Regions from separate parts of the Thioalkalivibrio sp. AKL8 genome, predicted to be linked through region 2. Evidence: predicted binding sites of a transcription regulator. Region 2 holds the regulator's gene; each other region holds the start of a gene.
What was found. The regulator sigma-54, encoded in region 2, starts transcription at its own class of promoters, with help from an activator protein. The targets are predictions, from matches to a motif close to TGGCANGNTNCNTGCTT.

Region 1 (5,779 bases), on a different contig from region 2:
GCGGGTGGTCGAGGCCTGCCGCAAGGTCACCTCCAAGCCGCTGATCACCAAGCTCTCGCCCAACCAGACCGACATCGCCGAGAACGCCCGGCGCTGCATCGAGGCCGGCACCGACGCGTTTGCGGTGATCAACACCCTGATGGGCATGGCGGTGGACGTGGAGAACCGCCGCGCGGTCATCGGCAACAACCAGGGCGGGCTGTCCGGCCCGGCGATCAAGCCGATCGCGCTGCTGAAGGTGCAGCAGGTCTACCAGGTGGCCGCGCCGCACAACGTGCCGATCATCGGCCAGGGCGGCGTGATGAACGCCACCGACGCGCTGGAGTTCCTGATCGCCGGCGCCAGCACCGTGGGCGTGGGCACGGGCCTGTTCTACGACGCGCTGTGCCTGCCGAAGATCCTGCATGGCATCAGCGACTACATGGACCGCCACGGCTACACCCACGTGCGCGACCTGACCGGCACCCTGCAGCTGAACGGTGCCGTCTCCGCCTGCGCCCCACCCGCTCCGCAGGATCCCACCACCTGAAAGGCCGGTTCACTAAAGAGCCTGTTGACCACGAAGCACACGAAGGCGCGAAGAAGGGCGAGATCAAGGGCGCTTCACAGGAAGAAGGAAAGTCCTGAGGGTTCGAGGGTGGGGCACTTGGTCTCCGACCCGGGACCCTGACAGAGGGGTAGGATGCGTTGAGCCATGCGAAACGCATCGGGGCCGGGCCACCCCGTGTGGCCGATGCGATTCGCTACGCTCATCGGCATCCTACCCGTAACAAAACGATCCCTGGTTTTCTCCGTGTCCTCCGTGATCTCTGTGGTTAAATCGCCCTTGCCCTTCTTCGTGCCTTCGTGGGCTTCGTGGTGAAAAAACCTACTCGTCGTCGAGGCCGAGTTCCTGGATCTTGCGAGTGAGGGTGTTGCGGCCCCATCCAAGCAGGGCGGCCGCCTGCTGGCGGTGACCACCGGTCGCGTTCAGGGCCTCGCGGATCACCGTGCGTTCCATCTGCGGCAGGACCGAGCCCAGCAGGTCGTGATCGCCGCGCTGCCAGTGCTGACGGGCGACCTGGGCGAGTTCGGCGGTCCAGTCCCGCGGACCGGCAGCGACACGGACCGGGGCACTCCCGGGCTCGGCACGGCTCTCGGTCGGCTGGTGCAACTCGGCCGGCAGGTCATCCAGGTGCACCTCCCGGCCCGATGCCATGACGGTGAGCCAACGGCAGGTGTTTTCCAGCTGGCGGACGTTCCCCGGCCACGGCAAACGCTGCAGCTCCGCGACCACCTCGGGGCGCATGGTCTTGGCCTCCACCCCCAGTTCCTGAGCGACCTCGGCCATGAAGTGCTGTACCAGCAACGGGATATCCTCCGGCCGCTCGCGCAGGGATGGCACGTGGATGCGGATCACGTTCAGGCGGTGGAACAGATCCTCGCGGAACAAGCCCGCGCGGACGCGTTCTTCCAGGTCCTGGTGGGTCGCGGCGATGATGCGCACGTCCACCCGGATCGGGGTATGCCCGCCCACACGGTAGAACGTGCCATCGGACAGCACCCGCAACAGGCGCGTCTGCAGGTCGAACGGCATATCGCCGATCTCGTCGAGGAACAGGGTGCCGCCGTCGGCCTGCTCGAAGCGGCCCTTGCGACTCTGGTTGGCCCCGGTGAACGCGCCGCGTTCGTGACCGAACAGTTCGCTTTCCAGCAGATCCTTGGGGATGGCCGCGGTGTTCAGCGCGATCAACGGCTGGTCGGCGCGCGGGCTGTGCTGGTGCAGGGCCCGCGCGACCAGCTCCTTGCCGGTACCGGATTCGCCGTTGATCAGCACGGTGATATTGCTGCGCGAGAGCCGCCCGATGGCACGGAACATCTCCTGCATGGCCGGGGCCTCGCCGATGATCGGGGTCTCCTCGATCTCGGGACCGGCGGGACCGTTCTCCTGCCCGGCACGGCGCGCCTCCAGCGCGCGCTGCACCAGGGCCACGGCCTCGTCCACGTCGAACGGCTTGGGCAGGTACTCGAAGGCCCCGGTCTGGTAGGCGCCCACCGCGCTCTCCAGATCGGAGAAGGCGGTCATGATGATGACCGGCGGCGGATCCGGGCGGGTCTGCATGCGGGCGAGGAAATCCAGCCCGTTCAGGCCCGGCATGCGGATGTCGGCGACGATGGTGTCCGGGACCGGATCCCGCTCGAGCGCCGCCCAGGCAGCGTCCGCGGTCTCGAAGCCGCGCACGGCGATCGCGTGACGCTGGAGGGCGCGTTCCAGCACCCAGCGGATCGAGTCGTCGTCGTCAATGATCCAGACGATGGGTTCCATCAGTGCGTCTCCTCCCGGCCCTGGGGGGAATCAATAGGAAGCAGGATGTCGAATGAGGTCGCCCCCGGGCGCGAATGGCATTCGATCAAGCCGTCATGCAGCTGGATCAGGCTCTGGGCAATCGGCAGCCCCAGCCCGGTGCCCTCGGCGCGCCCGGTGACCATCGGGAAAAAGATGCGTTCGCGGATCTCCTCCGGGATGCCGGGGCCGTTGTCGCGCACACTCAGTTTGGCCACCAGCCGGTGGCGCTTTCCGGAGATCGTGTACTGGCGCAGGATCCGCGAGCTCAGGGTGATCTGCCCCCCGTCTTCCAGTGCATGCACCGCGTTCTGCACCAGGTTGAGGATGGCCTGCACCAGCATGTCGCGATCCGCCTGCACGTCGGGAATACTGGGGTCGTAGTCGCCGCGGATCTTCAGCCCCAGCGGCAGTTGCACGCTGACCAGGCCCCGCACGTGCTCCAGGACCTCGTGCAGATTGACGGCCTCGCGCCGCGGCATGTTGTTCGGCCCCAGCATGCGGTCGACCAGGCTGCGCAGGCGGTCCGCCTCGCGGATGATGATCTGGGTGTATTCCTTGAGGCCCGAGTCGTCCAGCTCGCTGGCGAGCAACTGCGCCGCGCCGCGCAGCCCGCCCAGCGGGTTCTTGATCTCGTGGGCCAGCCCGCGCGTCACTGCACGGGTGATCGCCTGCTGCTTCTGCAACTGTTCCTCGCGGCTGATGCGCTCGTGGCGGTCGATGGCGTTCAGTTCGAACAGCAACTGGCCTGGCCGCTCGCCGGCCGGGTGCAGTGGCGTGATGATCACGTCGGCCAGGAAGCTGTCGGCTCGCAGGGGCTCCATCTGACGGGCACGCAGCGTGATCGGCTGATCCAGGGTCAGCGCCGAACGCAAGCGGTTGGCCAGATTCCGGTCCAGCTTGAGCCATTGCCCCAGTCCGTAACCGACGATGCGTTCGCGGCTCAGCCCGAGCAGGACCTCAGCCGCACTGTTCAGGCTCAGCAGGCGCAGGTCCGCATCGGTCACCAGCACCGCCGTGGAGAGGTCGTCCCACCAGGGCGGGGTGGTCATACCGGGATTGGCAAGGGGCGTAGTCATCGAAAGGCCTCAAGCAGGAATCGCGCCAAGCGAAAATCGCCGGGCGGGACGCTGAAGCCGAGGGCTGCGTCACACCAGAAGCCTGGCCGCCGACACCCTTGAAACCGAAACGCCCCAGATTGGTGCAAGTGTAGCACCAATCTGGGGCGCAAGCCGCACCACTTCGGTGCGCTATACGAGGGCCGCCGTCAATTCGGGCCAGGCGTCACCGGCTGCGGCGCCCGGGGAGCCTGCGGTGCCTGCGGTGCACCGCCCGACGGAAACTGCTGGGGCCGTTGCTGCTGTTGCTGGCTGCGCGGGATGGCCATGCGCAGCACGTTGAACTCGATGGTATCGCTGGCGCCCAGTTCCTGACCCGACTCGTCCACGACCCGCGCCTGCAGGGTATAGGCACCGCGGTTCAGGCCCTGGAAGGTCGCGCTCGTCGAAGCCCCCTCGCCGGCGGCCTCCCCGTCCAGCAGCCAGACCACGCGGTGGCCGGCGTCGGCATCAAGCGCCGGTTCAAGCTCGAGCTCGGCGGTCACGTTGCCGTCGTTCGCCCGCACGCCCTCGCCATCCTCCGGCCGCGCGATGGCGACCCGCTGGTAGGCACCCTCCACCTCCGGCTGGCCGCGGGGGCGCACCGGACGTTCGAGGATCTCGCGCGCGCCCTCCAGCGGCACGCCCCGCATCGGCTCACGCACATCGACCGACTCGCTACGGCTCCCCTCGGGGGGCCGGTCGCCGAAGTGGACATTGCCCTGATCGTCGGTCCAGCGATAGACGTCGGCACTCAGGAGCGCAGGGGCGAGAAGGGCGGCCAGGGGCAGCGCCAGCCAGACAGCGATTCGGAACATGGGCTTTCCTCCTTGGAAGGCACGGATCCACGACCCCGCCTCGTTGTGTTTGCGAACGACTGGCCCAGGCGCCCCACACGTCCGTGCGGGCCGGCTGGGCCATCAAGCCGCGGCGCGAACCCAGATACCCTGCAAGCGAGCCGCTTCTGCCTGAAGGGCTGCCAGCCGTTCGCGCTCGGTGCGCCCATCGGCCCCGGCCTCCAGTGCGGCGAGCCAGTCGTCCAGCGCAGCCAGGCGCAGCAGGGTCGGCGCCGCCCCTCGCTCGATGGCGGTCAACGGTCGCCGTCCGTTATATCCGGACAGCAACGCCCGGTAGCCCTCGGCATCCGGCCGCCCCGCGTCATCCACGGCGACCGCCAGGGCGAGCCGTGCGACCTGCCAGAAGGCCGGCACCGGCGCGGGCGGGAGGACCAGATCGGCCAGGCCGGCGCCCTCCGGATAGATGCGGACCGTCTGCCAGACACTTCCCGCCAGCGGCAGGTCCTCGAAACGGTAAAGCCCCTGATGGTGCAGCTCGGCATCCAGGATCGCCCGCGATTCGGCATCCAGCGAAGACGTGATTGTGTCCGCACGCTCGCGCATCCTCTGCTGCAGCACGCCGCGTCGGTAGCCGTCTCCAGCAGGCAGGGCACCGGCCGTGTGGCGGCCCTGCCAGTCGGCCGCGCGCTCGCCCAGGGCCTCCAGGCTGCCAGGCCCTTCGGCCGCGACCGTGCCCTGAATGGCCTGGCCACGCTCGAGCACCAGGACCACCTGCCCGGCCGCATCATCCGCACCCCGGCCGATCACGCGGCCACAGCCAGCAGGGACCTCGGCGAGGGCCTGCTCCAGGGCCGGCGCCGCGGCGGCCGGCAGGCGCAGGCACTGCACCGGCCGGCCGTCGAGTTCCGGCCCCTCGGGACCGGCCGTCAGTGCCAGGCCGGCAAGCTCGCCGCAGCCCTGAATTTCGGATTCATTCATTACCATCGGAAAATCACCCAGGACGGGGGTACAAAGTCGGGATCCAGCTCATTGCGGCGACCATCCAGCGTGCCATCGCCGGTGGTATCGATGAGGTAGTAGGTCGGGCCGACCGCAGGCGTAACCTCGACCATCACCAGCTGGCCGCCCATGCGGTATTCGCGCCGCGTCTCGCCATCGCGCTCGATAATGATGATGTCGGCCTCTTCCAGGGAGCGCTGCTCGCGGGCGCGCTCGTCCAGCACCGGGGGCGGCGGATCGGCAGCCTCGTCCAGTTCCGGCGGCGGCGGGGCATCCCCCCACTCGCGGTCTTCCTGCGCCAGCGCCGAACCGGGCACCAGCAGCAGGGCCGCCAGCAGCGACAGGGGCAGGCTCAGGCGGGTCGGGGTCATCATCACAGCTCCATCAGTCGTTTCTTTTCTTCCGCGGACGGCTCGAAGCTGCGCGTCTCGTAGTGCTCGAAGATCGCGCTCACCACATCCTCCGGCGAATCTACCAACGAGTATAGCTGCAGGTCCTCCTCGTCGATGGTGCCCTGTTCCACCAGGGTGTCCTGGAACCAGTCGAGCAGCCCCTTCCAGAAC
Region 2 (5,779 bases):
GGTCAGGGGGAGGTGTTGATAGTTGAGCACGCGGATGAGCATCGGCAGGTTGGCGCCGGCGATCACGCGGGCATTTGCACCCCGGGCGACACGAATCGCCACGTTGGAAGGCGTGGAGCCAAACATGTCGGTCAGAACGAGCACCCCCGAGCCGCTGTCGAGGGTCGCCAGGCGCTCGCGGGCGCGGGCCAGGACCTCGTCGGGGTCGTCGTTCTGGGACATCGCCATGGACTCGCAGTCCTCGGGCAGGCCCCCGAGCATGCTCTGCGCGGTCTGCAGCAGGGTATCGCCCAGGTTTTGATGCGTGATCAGAATGAGACCAACGCCCATGGATCTGCTCCGATTGCGGGTTCCAGAAGGCCCTCGTCCCGCGTCCAGTGGTTACTGTTTCCCCAGCTCGCGGTGACGGGTGCTAACAGTAACATGTTCCCGATCCTGCCACGCCTCCGCAAGCCGCTCCACCAGATACACCGAGCGGTGTTGCCCGCCGGTACAACCGATGGAGACGGTTATGTAGCTGCGGTGATCGTCCAGCAGGCGCGGCAGCCACTGCGACAAGAAGCCCTGGATGCTGTCGAACATGGCCGCGACCTCCGCGTGCCGCTCAAGGAACTCGCACACGGGCGGGTCGCGACCGGTCAGGGCGGCCAGATCGCTTTCGTAGTGCGGATTGGGCAAGCAGCGCACGTCGAACACGAAGTCGGAATCCAGCGGCGCGCCGTGTTTGAAGCCGAAAGACTGGAACTGCAGGGATAGTTCGTGTTCCCCGCGCTCGCCGATGCGGTCGCGCAGGGTGCGGGCCAGATCGTGCATCGACAGGCGCGAGGTGTCGACCGTCAGGTCGGCCTCCGCGGCCACATGGCCCAGCCACTCGCGTTCGCGGTCGATGGCCTCGACCAGTGGCACGCCGTCGCGCGCCAGCGGGTGGCGCCGGCGGGTCAGGTGGTAGCGCCGCAGCAGCACCTCGCTGGCCGCCTGCAGGAACAGGACCTCCACCTGCACCCCGTCCGCCCGTAGTTGCGCCAGGAGATCGGAGAACCCCTCCAGGGCCTCCAGGCCGCTGCGCACATCCACGCCCACGGCCAGATGGCGGTCGGTCTCGGTGTCGTAGTGGCCCTGCCGGACCTGATCGATCAGGTCCGGCAGCAGCGGCAGCGGGAGGTTGTCGACGCAGAAGTAGCCGGCATCCTCCAGGGTGTGCAGGGCCACGGTCTTGCCGGACCCGGACAGGCCACTGACGATTAGCAGGCGCATGGCCGATTCAGCCCTCCGGGTCCGGGTTGGGGACCGTAGTGGCGGGCACCGCGCGATGGTAGGGCGGCTCCTCCGTCTCGCCGCTCATCTGGCGGCGCTGGCGTGCGCGCAGGTCGTCGCCAGCGATATAGCCCTGCATGTGCAGCATGTGGTTGCGCACGGCCGCCTCGATCATCACCGCGATGTTGCGCCCCGGCGCGATCGGCAGGCTGATCAAGGGGACGCGCAGGCCGAGGATATCGATCTCGCCGCGGCGCCCGTTCAGCCGGTCATCGGGGACCGGCGAGGGTTCGCCATGATCGCGCAGGTCGATGATCAGGCGCAGGTACTTGCCGCCCTTGATCGCGGAATCGCCATACATGGCGCGGATGTTGAGTACCCCAAGACCGCGCACCTCGAGCAGGTCCTGGAGCAGGGCCGGGCAGTGGCCGCGGACGATGTCGGGCGCAATGCGCGCGAACTCCGGGGCATCGTCGGCGATCAGGCGATGCCCGCGCGAGATCAGTTCCAGTGCGACCTCGCTCTTGCCGACGCTGGAGGCGCCGCTGATCAGCACCCCGATCCCGAGGATCTCCATGAACACGCCGTGGCGCACCTCGAAATGGGCCAGGCGCTGCTGCAGGAAATAGCGCAGCAGCGAGATGATCTCGTGACTGCTGGTGCTGGAGCACAGGATCAGCGGCAGCGCCTCCTGCGGGGCGTCGGGCATCTCCGAGAACGGACAGGTGTCCTCGGCGAAGATCACCGCGGTGGTCCCGGTGCGGGCCATCTCCAGGATCAGGTCGTTGCACTGGGTGGCGCTGAGGCTGGAGATGTAGCGGGCCTCGAAGTCGCCGATGATCTGGATGCGGTTGGGCCGGATCAGGTTGAGATGGCCGGCCAGCGGCAGGTCGTCCCCGTCGTCGCCGACCAGCTTGCGGTCGGGTGCTGCATGTTCGCCGTGCACGAAGCGAAGATCCAGGCGGTTTCCCATGGCCTGGATCAGGCTCTCCACGTTGATGTCGCGGGCGATCCCGCCTTCTCCCAGCGCCTCGTTCATGGCAGACGCTGCGCGCCGGAATCGCGGCTGGAGGCGGGTTCCACGGGCTTAGTCCTCGCTGAAGCGGCGCACGAGTTCCTGTTCCAGGGCCGTCGCATCCCCGGCCCGGCGCAGCGCTCCGATGGTGTCTGGCTGCGACAGGCCGCGGGCGAGTTGGGCCAGCAGGTCGAGGTGGTCGCCGGTGGCGGCCTCCGGGACCAGCAGTGCGATCAGGATATCGACCGGCTCGTGATCCATGGCGTCGAAGTCGACGCCCTTTTCCAGGCGCAGCACGGCCACGCGCGGCGCCTCGAGATCGGCCAGGCGGCCATGGGGAATCGCAACCCCATGGCCGAGACCGGTGGATCCGAGTTTTTCGCGTGCGGACAGGGCCTCGAAGATCGCATTGCTTCCTGGTCCCGTGCCGTCACCTCCGCCGGCGAGGAGGTCCGCCAGGGCCTCCAGGGCCCGTTTCTGGCTGGAGCACTCGGGTTGCAGGCCAATGCGCTCGGAGGTGATCAACTCGGCAATCGTCATGGATCAGGAGGCCTGCTCGCGGTTGCGCTGGGCACCTTCGGCGCGGTGGTGGTCCTTGACCTTTTCCTTGTGCTTGATCAGCTGACGGTCGACTTTGTCGATCAGCGCGTCGATTGCGGCATACATGTCCTCGTGAGAGGCCTCGGCGTGGATGTGATTGCCGCTGACCTGGAGATTCGCTTCGGCCTGGTTGTGCTGATTCCGGGTCTTCTCGTGGGTCAGCACGACGTGGACGTCGATGACCTTGTCGAAGTGGCGCTCCAGCTTCGCGAATTTCTCGTTGACGTAGTCGCGCAGGGCGTCGGTGATGTCCACGTGGTGGCCGGTCAGGTTGATCTGCATGGTCAGGACTCCTTGGTTACTTGCTGCCGGTGGGCATCGAGGCCATCTGCCGGCGTTCGCTGGATGAAGGGATGTGCATCGCCTCGCGGTACTTGGCCACGGTGCGGCGCGCTACGTTGATGCCCCGGTCCGACAGGACCTGGGCGAGCCGGGCATCGCTGAGCGGCTTGTTCGGGGGTTCGTCGCCAATCAATTCGCGAATCATGGCACGGATGGCGGTGGCGGAACACTCGCCGCCATCGTTCGTGCCGACATGGCTGGAGAAGAAATACTTGAACTCGAAGACCCCGCGCGGGGTGTGCATGTATTTCTGCGTGGTAACCCGCGAGATGGTCGATTCGTGCATCTCCAGGGTCTCGGCAATGTCGCGCAGGATCAATGGCTGCATCGCGACGTCGCCATGCTCGAGAAAGCCCTGCTGGCGGTGGACGATCGCCTCGGCGACCCGCAGCAGGGTGTCGTTGCGGCTGTGCAGGCTCTTCAGGAACCAGCGTGCCTCCTGCAGCTGATCGCGCATAAAGGCGCTGTCGCGGGCATCCGAGACCTGGCGCACCATGCCGGCGTAGAGGTCGTTGATGCGGATGCGCGGTGCGATCTCCGGGTTTAGATCCACGCGCCAGCCCTCGGTGGTGTGGCGCACGTAGACATCCGGGACCACGTATTCCGAGGTGGCGGAGCTGATCTGTGCGCCGGGGCGCGGGTTCAGGGTGCGGATCAGATCCAGTGCGCGGGCCAGTTCGTCCGGGTCGCGTACGCCGGACTGGCGCTGCAGGGCCTTGTAGTCGCGCTTGCCCAGGCTGTCCATGCCGTGTTCCAGGATCGCCCGTGCGGCCTCGCGGGCCGGGGCGTCCGGGGCCAGTTCGCGTAGCTGGATCTCCAGGCACTCCCGCAGGTTGCGCGCGCCGACCCCCAGCGGGTCGCACTGCTGAATCCAGTGGAGCACTGCCTCGACCTCGTCGACGCCGACGGTTTCATCCTCGCCTCGGCTGATGGTCTCGGCCAGGGTTTCCAGGTCACCCTCGAGATAGCCGTCGGGGCTGATGGCGTCAATCAGGGCCGCCCCGATGCGCTGGTCGCGCGGTGTCAGATGGCTCAGATGCAGCTGCCACAGCAGGTGATCCTGCAGGCCCTCGCCGTCGTCGTCGCTGGTGTTTTCCAGCGGGTCGCGGTCATCCACGCCCTTGTTGGGTGTCGGGGCCGGTTCGTAGATGTCGTCCCAGCGGCTGTCGGTGGTCAGTTCCTCGGGGATCACGTCATCGCTGGTGGTGGTGGCCTCCATGCGATCGCCTTCCACCAGCTCGCCGTCCTGGTTCAGGCGCTCGGTGTCGGCCTCGGCCTCTTCGTCCTCGACCTGTTCGAGCATGGGGTTGCTCTCCAGCGCCTGCTGGATCTCCACCTGGAGCTCGAGCGTGGACAGCTGCAACAGGCGGATCGCCTGCTGCAGTTGCGGGGTCATGGTCAGCGTCTGACCCAGCTGCAGATTCAGGCCGGGTTTCAGCATCGCGTATTCGGAGCGAGGGTGGGCATTGGTGGAATCTTAAAGCCTGCCTTGTGGTTTGTGCACCGACCGGGCCGCATGTGGGGCGCTTTCACAGGCGGAAGTTCTCGCCGAGATAGACCCGGCGCACCTGGGGATCGGCCAGCAGCTCGTCCGGTGTACCGGCGGCCAGCAGGCGTCCCTCGCTCAGAATATAGGCCCTGTGGCAGATGCCGAGGGTCTCGCGCACGTTGTGATCGGAGATCAGTACGCCGATGCCGCGCTGGGCGAGATGCCGAATCACGTCCTGGATGTCGCCCACCGAGATCGGATCCACCCCGGCGAAGGGCTCGTCCAGGCAGATGAACTGCGGATCCCCGGCGAGGGCGCGGGCGATCTCGGCCCGGCGACGCTCCCCACCGGACAGCGCGATGCCCGGGCTGTGGCGCACGGTCTCGAGCTGAAACTCCTCGATCAGGGCGTCGCCAATGCGGCGGCGCTCGTGGCGATCCAGCCCGGGGCGCAGCTCGAGCACGGCCTGCAGGTTGTCCCACACGCTCAGGCGGCGAAAGATCGAGGCCTCCTGCGGCAGGTAGCCGAGGCCGGCGCGCGCGCGTACGTGGATGGGGGCGCGGGTGATGTCGCGCTCGCCCAGGGTGATGCGCCCGGCATTGGGACGGATCAGCCCGACCAGGCTGTAGAAGCAGGTGGTTTTGCCGGCCCCGTTCGGGCCCAGCAGGCCGACCACCTCGCCGGGCGCGAGGTCGACGTCCACCTGGTCCAGCACCGTGCGCTGGCCGTAGCGCTTGGTCAGCTCGCGTCCGATCAGGCGGTCGTTGGTTTGTGCCGGTGTGGCGGATGGGCTGGGGGCGGTGGCGTTCATTCGTCGTCGCGCGGCTGGATGGTGATGCGCACGCGCTCGCTGTCGCCTTCGCCGCGTTCGGCCTCGATCACGTCGGTCGTCAGGTCGTAGGTGATGCGCTTGCCGCGCGCCTCCTCGCTGGTGGTGATCACATGGGCCTGGTCGGTGAGGATCATGCGGTCCTCGTTCAGCAGGTAGTCGATGCGCAGGGCGGTGGCAATGCGCATCTCTCCGGTTTCCGGATCGGGTGATTCCAGGCGTGCCGGCTCGCCGTGGGCCTCCATTTCGT
Region 3 (5,779 bases), on a different contig from region 2:
GGGTCCCGGACGCGGGACTTGCGCGCGGCGGCTGTCGCCTCGAATCGGGCGCGGCGAGTGTCGACGCAAGTCTCGAGCGGCGTCTGCAGCACGCGGTGGAAGCCCTCTGGGATGGCGACTATCCGGAGATGGACGGCGCACCCGACGAGGAAGATCACCAATCCGCCAATTCCGTGGACAGCGCGGCCCCGGAGGATTCATGAGTACCCCGATCGACGAGGTCCGCCGCAAGGGCCGGGAACGGCTGAGTAGTGGCTTGCTGGATCGTCTGCAGCAGTCGCGCGGGCGGGTCGAGCGGGTCAATCCGCCGCAGTCGGAGGGTCACCTGTCGCGCCTGACCGGCCTGACGCTGGAGGCGGAAGGCCTGCGCTTGCCCATCGGGGGGCGTGCGCTGATCCACGGCGAGAACGGAGACACGGTGCCGGCCGAGGTCGTCGGTTTCCAGAATGAACGCACGTTCCTGATGCCTGAGGAAATCGCGGCGGGCCTGACGCCCGGCGCGCGCATCGAGCCGCTGGACAACCAGCGTCAGATTCCGGTCGGGGAGGGGCTGCTGGGCCGCGTGATCGATGCCAACGGGCAGCCGCTGGACGGAAAAGGCCCGATCCGCACCCATGATTTTGGGCTGTTGGCCGGGCGGCCGATCAACCCGCTGCAACGCGCACCGGTGCGCGAGCCGCTGGATGTGGGGATCCGGGCAATCAATGGTCTGCTGTCGGTGGGTCGTGGTCAGCGCCTCGGTCTGTTCGCCGGATCCGGGGTCGGCAAGAGTGTGCTGCTGGGGATGATGACCCGCAACACGACGGCGGACGTGATCGTGGTCGGGCTGATCGGCGAGCGCGGTCGGGAAGTGAACGAGTTCATCCACGAGATCCTCGACGAGGAATCGCGCACGCGCACGGTGGTGGTCGCCGTGCCGGCGGACCAGTCGCCGCTGTTGCGCCAGCACGGGGCCTGGGTGGCCACTGCGGTTGCGGAGCATTTCCGGGACCAGGGCCTGCACGTCCTGTTGTTGATGGATTCCCTGACCCGCTTTGCCCAGGGCGCCCGCGAGATCGCGATGGCGATCGGCGAGCCGCCGGCCTCCAAGGGGTATGCGGCATCGGTATTTGCGCGCCTGCCGCAACTGGTGGAGCGCGCCGGCAACGGCGACGTAGGGGGCGGCTCGATTACCGCCTTCTATACCGTGCTCGCCGAGGGCGATGACCAGAACGATCCGATCGTGGACGCCGCGCGCGCGATCCTGGACGGCCATGTCGTGCTGTCGCGCGAGGTGGCAGAGACCGGGCGCTACCCGGCGATCGATGTCGGCGCGTCGGTCTCGCGCGTAATGTCGTCGCTGATCTCGCCGGAACACGAGCGGGCGGCGCGCCGCTTCCGCGGCCTCTCGGCCACCTATATGCAGAACCGCGATCTGATCGCGGTCGGGGCCTATCGCAAGGGGGCCGACCCGCACCTGGACGAGGCAGTGGCGATGCACGAGCGCCTGGAGGCGTATCTGGCGCAGGGTCGCGAAGAGGCCGTCGGTTTTGACCGGGCGCGGGATGACCTGCTGGCGCTGGTTGGCGGGGCGGCATGAACCCGAAGCGCCTGGAACGACTGTTGCGCCTGCGCCGAATCGAGGAGAGCGAGGCCACCCGCCAGCTGGGTGAACGTCTGCAGCAACTGGATGGCATTGCCGGTCAGCGCGAGCGCCTGGAAACCTATCAGCGCGAGTATCTGCAGGCGACCCTTCCGGATGACGCCAACGCCCTCAAGTGGTTGGCGGGCATGCGCGACCAGTTGCGCTCGGCGCTGGAGCAACAGGACCTGCGCATTCAGGCGGCGGAGTCGCAGGTGGAGACCGCGCGCCAGGAGTGGCTGGAGCGCCACCGCAACAGCCTGTCGCTGGAAAAGCTGCTGCAACGCCGGAAGGCCGAGACGGCGCAACACGGCGCCCGGCGCCAGCAAACCGAACAGGATATGTGGGCCACGCGGCAGGCTCATGCGCGCGAGGAAGCGTCGCGTTGGCAAGGTTCTTGAATGGACCGTGACTATCGATTAGGGCAAGGGCCCGGGGATCCACCCGGCACACCGAGGATTCGGAGATGATCGCGACACAGAACACCGGTCAGGGCATGCTGCCGCTGCTGCAATTGCTGGGCGGCGAGGCATCGCTGCAGGACCTGGACGGCCTGAAGGGGCTGAAAGGGAAGGACGGCGAGGGGTTCCTCGCGGTTCTGGAGCCGCAGATGGAGGCCTTGCTGGCGAACCTGGGCGTGCCCGGGGACGAGCTGGAAGGGCTCGATCTGGAAGCCATGCTGGCGCGGCTGCAGGATCTACTCGACGGGCAGGGTTTCGCCGCGGGCGACGAGGCGGGGGGCAAGGGCTTGCCGGTCGCCAGCCTGATGGCGGCAGTGCAGGAACCGGGGCGTATGGACGCGGCCCGTGGGGAGGCGGGCGCCTCTGGCCGCAGGGGTGCCGAGGGCCAGGCGTTGCCGGTCAAGCCCCTGCCTGCAGCCGTCATGCGCCTGTTTGTCGAGGCCAGCCAGGCGGCGGGCGGGCGCGACGGCCTGGCCGCATTGAAGCCCGAACTGCTGGGCGCGCAGGGCGGGCTGTCGCGGGACGGCGTGCTCGATGTCCTCGCCCAGTGGATGACCCAGGGCGGGGACGACGAGTCGCGCCGCGGGCGTACCGACCCCCTGGGGGGCGTCCTGCCGGCTCTCGCCGGTGGGCAGGCCGAGGGGGCGGAGGCCGCGCGTGCGCTGCCGCGACTGGACCTGACCCGGCTCCTGCAGCAGCCCAATGGGGCCCGCGAGCTGGCCGATCAGGTGCGCATGCTCGCCCAGGCACAGGGTGGGCGCACCGAGCTCAAGCTGCATCCCCCGCAGCTGGGCAGTCTGGATATTCGGGTGCTGGTCGAGGGTGACCGCACAAGCATCCAGTTCATCAGCGCCAATCCGGTGACCCGCGAGGTGCTGGAGGCGGCCATGCCGCGCTTGCGCGACAGCCTCGCCGAGAGCGGGCTGATGCTCGAGGACGCGACCGTCTCCGACCAGGCGGCCGAGGAGGAGGCCGAGCAGGATGAGCGCCAGGCAGCCGCCGGGGCCGCTTCGGAGCTGGCCGAGGCCGAAGACAACGAGAATGAGGGCAGCACGCTCTCGATGCTGAATCGGCGCCTGGATTTGTTTGCCTGATTCGAGCCCGGCGCGGGCTCGGTCTTGCGATATCCGATGGGCGGCGGGCGGTGTCCGTGACCTGCCCCATCGGGCCCCTTTCGCTGTCGTAGCGATTTTCCGTGAGTGCCGCCAAGAATCCGTCTTTCCCGCGCGGCGGGCGGCCGATTCTTGACGTTATCGCCCGTTCCTTCCCCCGAAGTGTCCTTCAGTCTCCTCCAGTATTGGTCGCTAACTATCGGATAAAGCGATAGAAAGACAATGCTGGCATCTGCCTTGCTAAGGTCTTTTCCGAGAGCAAATCCTCGGTTTACCGGATAGCGGGTGCGACATGGCGAAGAAGGAAGTCAATCTGGACGACGAAGAAGGCGGCACCCCGAAGAAGGGCGGCATGGGCAAGCTGCTTGTGCTGCTGCTGATCGTGATCCTGCTGGTGGGCGGCGGGGCCGCTGCGGCCTGGTTCTTCCTGGTTGCGGGCGACGAGGCTGCCGAACAGGTGGAGGAAGGCCCCCCCGAGCGCTTCTACACCAGCCTGGAGCCGATGACTGTCAACATCGAAGCGCCGGGCCGCATCCGGTATCTGCGTGCCGAGGTGAGCCTGGTGACCCACGAGGCGCCGGTGATCGAGGCGTTCGAGCGGCATATGCCGGCGATCCGCAACGACCTCCTGGGCATCCTGGCGGAACAGCGTTACGAGGATCTCAATACGCGTGATGGCAAGGAATCGCTGGCGGAGGAGCTGAAGGAAGCAATCCGCGAGATTCTGCGCTCGCGGGATGCGCCGGACGCGGTCGAGGCCGTGTTGTTCAACGAACTGGTGATGCAGTAGGAGCCCCGTTATGGCGCAGACGGATATCCTCAGCCAGGACGAGATCGATGCCCTCCTGCATGGTGTGGACGAGGGCGACGTCGAGACCGAAGACCCGTATCCGAGTGATGGTCAGGCGCGGGAATTCAACTTTGCCACGCAGGATCGCATCGTCCGTGGGCGCATGCCCACGCTGGAGATGATCAACGAGCGCTTTGCGCGTCAGCTCCGGGTCCGTCTGTTCAATGTGCTGCGTCGTTCGGCCGAGATCTCGGTGGTCGGCACCCGTATCACCAAGTTCTCCGAGTACATGCACTCGCTGTTTGTCCCCACCAGCCTGAATCTGGTGCGGGCGCATCCGCTGCATGGCACGGGTTTGTTCGTGTTCGATCCCAAGCTGGTGTTCATCCTGGTCGACAACTTTTTCGGTGGCGACGGGCGCTACTACACCCGCATCGAGGGGCGAGACTTCACCCCGATGGAGATGAAGGTCGTCCACGGCGTGCTGGAAGGGGCCTTCGAGGATATGCAGAAGGCCTGGCAGCCGGTGATGGAGCTGAAGTTTGAGTTCCTGAACTCCGAGGTCAACCCGCAGTTCGCGAACATCGTCTCGCCGACCGAGATCGTGGTCATCAGCGAGTTCCACATCGAGCTCGACGGGGGCGGCGGCAACCTGCACGTGACCCTGCCGTACTCGATGATCGAGCCGATCCGCGAGCAGCTGGATACCGGCATCCAGTCGGATCGCTCCGACGTCGACCAGCGCTGGATGCACGCGCTGCAGGAGGAGATCCAGACCGCCGAGGTCGAGATCAGCTCCATGCTGGCGGAGACCGAGGTCACCGTGCGCGAGCTACTGGATATCCAGCCGGGCGACATCATCCCGGTGGACCTCCCCGAGAAGATCACCTTGCAGGTCGAAGACATCCCGATGTTCCGCGGGAAGTTCGGCGTATCCAATGGCATGAATGCGATCCAGGTTTCGGAACGCATCATCAAACGATAGAGGGCGCAGCATGGCTGACACCGACGATCCCAAACAGGACACCCCGACCGCGGATGAAGATACCGCGGGCGCTGAAACCATGGCCGAGACCGAAGGCGGTAGCGACGACCAGGCGCTGGCCGACGAATGGGGGGCCGCTCTGGCGGAACAGTCCGCCCTGGCCGAGCAGAAGGATGACGAAGAGGCCGCCGACCCGGACGCCCTGCTGAACGAAGCGCAAGGCGGTGGGGGTGCCGCGTCCGCGCAAGCGGCGCCGAAGACCGAGAAGAAGGAACGCAAGCACAAGCCGGATTCGGCCGCGGAGGCGCTGCAGCCTGAACAACTGTCGGGCGTGGTGCAGGGCGACGGCGAGGAGATGAACCTGGAGATGGTGCTGGACGTGCCGGTGACCATCGCCATGGAGATCGGTCGCACGCGCATCCCGATCCGCAACCTTCTGCAGCTGAACCAGGGCTCGGTGGTGGAGCTGGACCGTCTGGCCGGGGAGCCGCTGGACGTGCTGGTGAACGGCACTCTGATTGCTCATGGCGAGGTCGTGGTGGTCAACGAGAAGTTCGGTATCCGGCTGACCGATGTGATCAGCCCCAGTGAGCGCATCCGCAAGCTCAAATAGCCATGAATCCACGTAATACGCGTAGTTCGGCCCTCGTCCTGGCGGCCGTCACGGGGACCCTCTGGCCTTTGACTGCCCTTGCGGAGGGTGGCAGTGGCGGGGCCGCGGCCTATCTGACCCAGCTAATCGGCGGTCTGGTACTGGTGATCGGTGCCATTGTGGTGCTGGGCTGGATCCTGCGCCGGACCCAGGGCGGA

Region 1: the regulator sigma-54 is predicted to act here: its motif matches at 3,414-3,430, upstream of glnL (nitrogen regulation protein NR(II)).
Region 3: the regulator sigma-54 is predicted to act here: its motif matches at 3,421-3,437, upstream of fliL (flagellar basal body-associated protein FliL).

What each region holds. Positions count from the first base shown of each region.
Region 1 is NZ_AQYF01000005.1:184,690-190,468, reverse strand. It holds gene G335_RS0103890 (dihydroorotate dehydrogenase) at 1-529, shown strand, start outside; gene ntrC (nitrogen regulation protein NR(I)) at 869-2,305, opposite strand; gene glnL (nitrogen regulation protein NR(II)) at 2,305-3,402, opposite strand; gene G335_RS0103875 (DUF4124 domain-containing protein) at 3,591-4,238, opposite strand; gene G335_RS0103870 (hypothetical protein) at 4,341-5,195, opposite strand; gene G335_RS0103865 (DUF2782 domain-containing protein) at 5,195-5,590, opposite strand; gene G335_RS0103860 (TIGR00730 family Rossman fold protein) at 5,590-5,779, opposite strand, start outside.
Region 2 is NZ_AQYF01000007.1:81,751-87,529, reverse strand. It holds gene G335_RS0106115 (PTS sugar transporter subunit IIA) at 1-330, opposite strand, end outside; gene rapZ (RNase adapter RapZ) at 382-1,254, opposite strand; gene hprK (HPr(Ser) kinase/phosphatase) at 1,262-2,293, opposite strand; gene G335_RS0106100 (PTS sugar transporter subunit IIA) at 2,342-2,809, opposite strand; gene hpf (ribosome hibernation-promoting factor, HPF/YfiA family) at 2,813-3,151, opposite strand; gene G335_RS0106090 (RNA polymerase factor sigma-54) at 3,168-4,652, opposite strand; gene lptB (LPS export ABC transporter ATP-binding protein) at 4,741-5,511, opposite strand; gene lptA (lipopolysaccharide transport periplasmic protein LptA) at 5,508-5,779, opposite strand, start outside.
Region 3 is NZ_AQYF01000009.1:439,476-445,254, reverse strand. It holds gene G335_RS0111465 (FliH/SctL family protein) at 1-203, shown strand, start outside; gene G335_RS0111460 (FliI/YscN family ATPase) at 200-1,579, shown strand; gene fliJ (flagellar export protein FliJ) at 1,576-2,022, shown strand; gene G335_RS0111450 (flagellar hook-length control protein FliK) at 2,088-3,176, shown strand; gene fliL (flagellar basal body-associated protein FliL) at 3,487-3,984, shown strand; gene fliM (flagellar motor switch protein FliM) at 3,995-4,969, shown strand; gene fliN (flagellar motor switch protein FliN) at 4,980-5,582, shown strand; gene fliO (flagellar biosynthetic protein FliO) at 5,585-5,779, shown strand, end outside.